One region of the Microbacterium sp. NFH-22A-Y genome, then DNA from elsewhere that is predicted to be linked to it. Evidence: riboswitches for the same ligand, from Rfam matches in the RefSeq annotation. Region 1 holds a riboswitch; the other holds the start of a gene.
The links. A riboswitch is a leader RNA that binds a small molecule or an ion and turns the genes downstream of it on or off. The one in region 1 is predicted to bind thiamine pyrophosphate.
Positions count from the first base shown of each region.

Region 2: another riboswitch for thiamine pyrophosphate. It lies ahead of thiM (hydroxyethylthiazole kinase); the one in region 1 lies ahead of L0965_RS01550 (ECF transporter S component).

Region 1 is NZ_JACBGF010000001.1:332,052-335,451, forward strand. Features, by position in the region: gene L0965_RS01540 (SLC13 family permease) at 1-357, shown strand, start outside; gene L0965_RS01545 (D-alanyl-D-alanine carboxypeptidase) at 382-1,788, opposite strand; TPP riboswitch at 1,822-1,931, shown strand; gene L0965_RS01550 (ECF transporter S component) at 1,925-2,590, shown strand; gene L0965_RS01555 (ABC transporter ATP-binding protein) at 2,671-3,400, shown strand, end outside.
Region 2 is NZ_JACBGF010000001.1:949,432-952,831, reverse strand. Features, by position in the region: gene L0965_RS04520 (DNA polymerase III subunit gamma and tau) at 1-701, opposite strand, end outside; gene L0965_RS04515 (NAD(P)-binding domain-containing protein) at 788-1,891, shown strand; TPP riboswitch at 1,941-2,035, shown strand; gene thiM (hydroxyethylthiazole kinase) at 2,028-2,831, shown strand; gene thiE (thiamine phosphate synthase) at 2,828-3,400, shown strand, end outside.

The sequences.
Region 1 (3,400 bases):
GCCGACGCCGTGCTGGGCGTCATCGGCTCGGGCTCGCCGCAGCTCGCCCTACTGGTGCTGTGCGTGCTGACGATGGTGCTGGGTCAGTTCATCTCGAACGTCGCCACGGTGCTCGTCGTGCTCCCGATCGCGGTCGCCATCGCCCAGACGCTCGGCGCCAGCGTGCAGCCGTTCATGATGGCGCTGACGGTGGCCGGCGCCGCCGCGTTCCTCACGCCCGTGGCGACTCCGGCCAACCTGATGGTGATGCAGCCGGGCGGCTACCGGTTCGGCGACTACGGCAAGCTCGGCCTGCCGCTGATGGCGGTGTACCTCCTCGTCGCCGTGGTGTACGTGCCGCTGATCTGGCCGTTCTAGCGCCACCGCGTCGCGGCCCGCGGCTCAGTCGGCCAGACCCCACAGCTGCAGCGGGTGGGTCAGACGCCACCACGCGTCCGGATCGGGGATGTCGGCGGTGAGGTGCACGCCGACGGTCGCCGCGTCCAGCGGTCCCGTCACCCGCACCTCGCCGACGGCCGCGTCGACGGTGCGCGCCGCGCCCAGATCGAGGTCCGTCGTCACGGTGGACGCCGCGCCGTTCCACAGGATCACCGCCGCGTCGGCATCCGTCACAATGTTCGCCGTCGCCCCCCACGCGGTCGAGACGACGCCCGCGAGGGTGCCGGCCGGCAGGGTGCGCGGCGCGGCGACCTCGGCGGCCACGTCGGCCAGCAGGCGCGCCGTCTCCTGGTCGCGGGCCTCGTCGGACGACTGGCCGAGCGCGGTCGCGTAGACGCGCACGGTCACCGCGCCGACGGTGACGTCCTTCGCCGCCAGCAGGTTGTAGAACCCCGCCAGGCTGCCGGTCTTGAGACCGACCACGGCCGGGTCGGCGAGCAGGTCGTTGGTGTTGGTGACCTCGCCGGCCCCGGGAAGCTCGACCGTCCGGGTGCGGACGATCTCCGCCACGACCGGGTGGGCCAGCGCGATCCGCGCGAGCGCGATGAGCGCGGCCGGATCGGCGGCGTTCGCGGGGTCGATCCCGGTGGGCTCGGCCAGGGTGATCCCGGGCAGTCCGTGGCGGTCGAGCCACGCGCGCGCGGCGGCCGAGAAGACCTCGTCGGTCGGCCAGATCGTGCCGGCGAGGCGATCGGTGTAGTTGCCGGCCGAGCCGATGAGGATGCCCTGGAGCATCTGATACTCCGTGAGCGAGCCGCCGACGGGCACGTCGAGGGCGGACTCGTCGTTGGCCAGATAGTCGTAGTAGGTCGAGCGGTCGCGCGAGGTGAACGCGAACTCCCGCCCCTGCTCCCCGACGTTCAGCGGCATCTCGTCCAGGATCATCAGCACCGTCACGAGCTTCGAGATGCTCGCCATCGAGACCGCCGCATCGCTCGAGGCGGCCACCGCGTCGATGCCCCCGACCCCGACGGCGCCGGCCCCCTCCGTCGGCCACGCCACGGCGGTCGCCGGCGAGCCGGGACCGTCCGGGTCGATCGCGCGCACCGTCGGCGTGACGGCCCAGAGCGGCCAGAGCAGGGTCGCCGCGGCGTACGCGCCCGCGACGGCGATGGTGGTGAGGATCGGCGCGATCACCCCCGCCCGCAGGGGCGATCGGCGCGGCCGCCTCGTGAGCAGGTCGGGTGCGGGCGCGGTGTTCGCGACGGCGAGTGTCCCCGTCACGGTCGTGTCGTCGAGCCAGCCGAGCGCCTGACGTCCGTCGCGGCCCCGCACGATGACGATGTCGGTCGGTGCGGTGGACTCGCGCAGCGCGCGTCGCGACGGCGGGGGCGCGTCGTCCGAGGTCACCCGCCCAACGTACCCGGTCGCCGCTATACTCGAGCGCACAACCACGGGAGTCCGGTGAGCCGGGCTGAGAGGAAGCGATCCACGCTTCGACCGTCGAACCTGATCCGGATCATGCCGGCGCAGGGAGGAGAGAAACATGCACGCGTCTGCGTCCCCGTCCACCGTCTCGTCGGATGCCGCGGCATCCCGTTCCGCCGCGCGCACCGGCCGCCTGCGCTGGCGCGTCGTCGACATCGTCGTCGCCAGCGTCATCGGTGTGGCCGCCGGTGTCGTCTTCTGGCTGTGGGGCCAGGCGTGGACGCCGCTGAGCAGCATCCTCGCGTTCGCACCGGGGCTGGAGGGGCTGCTCTCCGGCGGGTGGCTGTTCGCCGGTGTGCTCGGTGGTCTCATCATCCGCAAGCCCGGCGCCGCGCTGTACACCGAGGTCGTCGCCGCGGTGGTGTCGATGGCCGTCGGCACGCAGTGGGGCTTCCTCACGCTGGTCTGGGGCGTCGTGCAGGGCATCGGCGCCGAGCTCGGGTTCGCGCTGTTCGCGTACGCGAACTACCGTCTGATCGCGGCGCTCACCTCGGGCGCCCTCGCCGGCCTCGCCGTGGCCCTTCTCGACACCAACTTCTCCTCGATCGCCGCCTACGAGTTCGGGCCGCGAGTGATCTACTTCGGTGCCGCCGTCGTCTCCGGCATCCTCGTCGCGGGTCTGGTGTCGTGGCTCATCGCCCGTGCCCTGGCCGCCACGGGCGCGCTGGACCGGTTCGCGGCGGGTCGAGAGGCACGTATCGCGGACGCGCCCGACGCGGCGTGAGCCCGGCCTCGCTCGCGGCGCCCGCGGCGGTCAGCGCACGAGGGTGGGGCTGGCGTCACGCCGGCCGTCGGCGCTGGGCCGTGTCGGAGCTCAACCTCGACATCGAGCCGGGCCAGCACGTCCTGCTCCTCGGCGCGAGCGGCTCGGGCAAGTCGACGCTGCTGCGCGGGCTGGCCGGCGTGCTGGGCGATGCGGAGGACGGTGAGGATGCCGGTGCGCTCCTGATCGACGGCCACGCGCCCGCCGCGGTGCGCGGACGGGCGGGCCTGGTGCTCCAGGATCCCGATGCGCAGGTCGTGCTCGCCCGGGTGGGCGACGACGTCGCCTTCGCGTGCGAGAACCTCGGCGTCCCCGCCGACGAGATCTGGCGGCGGGTCGACGAGGCCGTCCGCGCCGTCGGCCTCGACGTGCCGCGCGACCACCCGACCGCCGCCCTCTCCGGCGGACAGAAGCAGCGGCTCGCGCTCGCCGGCGCCCTCGCGATGCGGCCCGGACTGCTGCTGCTGGACGAGCCGACGGCGAACCTCGACCCGGCCGGGGCCGTCGCCGTGCGCGACGCGGTCGTCGAGGCGGCGTCGCGGACGGGCGCCACGCTCGTCGTCGTGGAGCACCGCGTCGCGCTGTGGGCCGAGCACATCGACCGCGTCGTGGTGCTCGGATCCGACGGCGGGGTGCTCGCGGACGGGAGCGCCGAGCGCGTCTTCGGCGCGCACGGCGCGGCCCTGACCGAGGCGGGCGTCTGGGTGCCGGACGTCCCCGTCGTGATCGACCCCCGGCCGCGCACGGGCACGGGGGAGGTCCTGCTGAGCG
Region 2 (3,400 bases), 620 kb from region 1:
CCGTCGACCGGATCGGATCCGGCGATGAGCTGGTCGAGCAGCGACAGCGTGTCGCGGGGCGACCCTCCGCCGGCGCGGACCACGAGCGGCAGCACGCCCGCCTCCGTCTGCACACCCTCCTGTGCGCACAGCTGTTCGACGTACTCGAGCATCGCGGCGGGCGCGACGAGGCGGAACGGGTAGTGGTGGGTGCGCGAGCGGATCGTGCCGATGACCTTCTCGGGCTCGGTCGTCGCGAAGATGAACTTGACGTGCTCCGGCGGCTCCTCGACGAGCTTGAGCAGGGCGTTGAACCCCTGCGCCGTCACCATGTGCGCCTCGTCGAGGATGAAGATCTTGAACCGGTCGCGCGCGGGGGCGAAGATCGCGCGCTCACGCAGGTCGCGGGCGTCGTCGACGCCGTTGTGCGAGGCCGCGTCGATCTCGACCACGTCGAGGGAGCCCCCGCCTCCGCGGCTGAGCTCCACGCAGCTGTCGCAGACGCCGCAGGGGGTGTCGGTCGGGCCCGCCGCGCAGTTCAGGCAGCGGGCGAGGATGCGCGCCGAGGTCGTCTTGCCGCAGCCGCGCGGGCCGCTGAACAGATACGCGTGCCCGACGCGGTCGCCGCGCAAGGCGGTCATGAGCGGCTCGGTCACCTGCGCCTGCCCGATCATCTCGCCGAACGTCTCCGGACGGTAGCGGCGGTACAGGGCGGTGGTCACCAGAACAGACTACGGCGTGCCCCCGACATGCGGCGCGGCGGGCGCCCCGGCGGGAACATCTGCGGCCGGACCGCGTTGGGATGGGCATGAGTCTCGCCCTGCCCGACCGGACGGTGGACGTCCTCGTGATCGGCGCCGGCCAGGCGGGACTGTCGGCGGCCTACCATCTGCGCCGCCGCGGGTTCGTCCCGGCACCGGGCGACGGACGCGCCCCCGTGTTCGTCGTGCTCGACGCCGATGCCGCTCCGGGCGGCGCCTGGCAGCATCGGTGGCGTTCGCTGCGGATGGCGACCGTCAACGGCATCCACGAACTGCCGGGAGCCCCCGTTCCCCCGGCCGACCCCGACGCGGCGAGCGCCGACGTGCTCCCGGCGTACTTCGCCGACTACGAGCGGCGATTCGATCTGAGGGTCCAGCGGCCCGTGGACGTCACCGCCGTGCGCCGCGTCGACGCCGATCCGCACGGCCTCCTGGAGGTCGACACCGATCGCGGAGCCTGGCACGCGCGGTTCGTGATCAACGCCACGGGCACCTGGCGACGGCCGTTCTGGCCCCACTACCCGGGTCAGGAGCAGTTCGCGGGCCGCCAGCTGCACGTGCACGACTACGTGTCGGCCGACGAGTTCCGCGGTCAGCGCGTCGTCGTCGTGGGCGCCGGCATCTCGGCCGTGCAGCTCCTGGAGGAGATCTCCCGGGTCGCCGACACCTTCTGGGTCACGCGGCAGGAGGTGCGGTGGGATGCCGCGGAGTTCGACACCGCGGCCCGCGTCGCGGCGATCGCGGGCGTGGAGGAGCGGGTGCGGCGCGGTGAGGCGCCGGGCAGCGTGATCTCGGTGACGGGCCAGCACTGGACGCCCTGGGCGCGGCGTGCGCAGGAGCGCGGCGTCCTGGTGCGCCACCCGATGTTCACCCGCATCGAGGAGCACGGGGTACGGATGCCCGACGGGTCGTTCGAGCCCGCCGACGTCATCCTGTGGGCCACCGGCTTCCGCGCCGACATCGCCCATCTCGCCCCGCTGGGGCTGCGGACCGCGCTCGGCGGTGTCCGCGTGGCGAACGGTCGCGCCGTGGACGAGCAGCGGCTGTTCCTCATCGGCTACGGGCCGTCGCAGTCGACGGTGGGCGCGAACCGCGCCGGCCGCGACGCGGTGCGCGCGATCGTGGCCGACCTCGCGGCCGCTCCGGTCTGAGCCGCCGACGGCGGGTTCGCGCCCGCGGCGACGCCCTGCTACATTCCTGGTCAACGACACGGGGTGCCCGAACCATGGGCTGAGATCACACCCGTCGAACCTGATCTCGTTCGTACGAGCGAAGGGATGTCCCCTGATGAGCGCGCGCGCCCACCTCTCCCCCGCCGACGCCGTGGATGCCGTGCGCACGGCCCATCCGCTGGTGCAGTGCATCACCAACGCGGTGGTGACGAACTTCACCGCCAACACCCTCCTGGCCCTGGGCGCCGCCCCCGCGATGTGCGACATCCCCGGCGAAGCGGGCGTGTTCGCGGGCATCGCGGACGGCGTGCTCGTGAACCTCGGCACGCCGACGGCCGAGCAGCGCACCGCGGCGCGCGAGGCGGTCGCGGCGACCGAGCGCTGGGTGCTCGATCCCGTCGCCGTCGGCGTGCTCCCGGTGCGGACGGCCCTCGCCGCCGAGCTCGTCGAGCGCCGACCCGCGATCGTGCGCGGCAATGCGTCGGAGATCCTCGCACTCGCCGGCCTCGGGGCGGGCGGACGCGGCGTGGATGCCACCGACGACCCGGAGGCCGCGGGGGACGCGGCGGTCGCGCTCGCCCGGCGGACGGGCGGGGTGGTGGCGGTGTCGGGGCCGGTCGACCTGATCACCGACGGCACCCGGGTGGTCCGGGTGCACGGCGGCGACGCGCTGCTGACCCGGGTGACGGGAGGCGGATGCGCGCTCGGTGCGACCATGGCGGCCTTCCTGGGCGTGTGCGACCCACTGTCGGCGGCGGTCGCGGCCTCCGCCGTGCACGCCGTCGCGGCGGAACGGGCGGCGCGCGCGGCCAGCGGGCCGGGCTCGTTCGCGGTGGCGTTCCTCGACGCTCTGGCCGCCGTGGCGCCGGCCGACCTCGACACCCCCGATCGTCTCTCGTCTGCGGAGCCCGCGCGATGAGCGGGGCCACCGGTCACGACCTCTCGCTGCACCTCGTCACCGACGAGCGCGTCCCGTTCCCGCTGCTGTGCGAGATCGTCGATGCGGCCGTGGCCGGCGGGGCGAGCGTGGTGCAGCTGCGCGCGAAGACCTCCACCGCCCGCGAGCTGATCGCACAGGCGGTCGCTCTGTCGGATGTCGTCGCCGCACGGGCGGCGCTCGTCGTCGACGACCGGCTCGACGTCGTGCTCGCGGCCCGTGACGCCGGCGCCCGTGTCGACGGCATCCACCTGGGCCAGAGCGACGTGCCCCCGCAGACCGCCCGTGCCCTGCTCGGCGCCGACGCGCTGGTCGGCTGGACGGCGAACACCCCCGCCCATCTCGCCGACGCGGCCGAGATGCCCGCCGGCACCCTCGACTACCTCGGGGTGGGGGTCATCCGGCCCACCGCGACCAAGCCCGATCACCCCGAGCCGCTCGGCATCGGCGGGTTCGCGAGGATCGCCGCCGCGACCGCACTGCCCTGCGTCGCGATCGGGGGCGTGACGCCGGCCGACGTCCCTGCCCTCCGGGCCGCGGGCGCCGCGGGC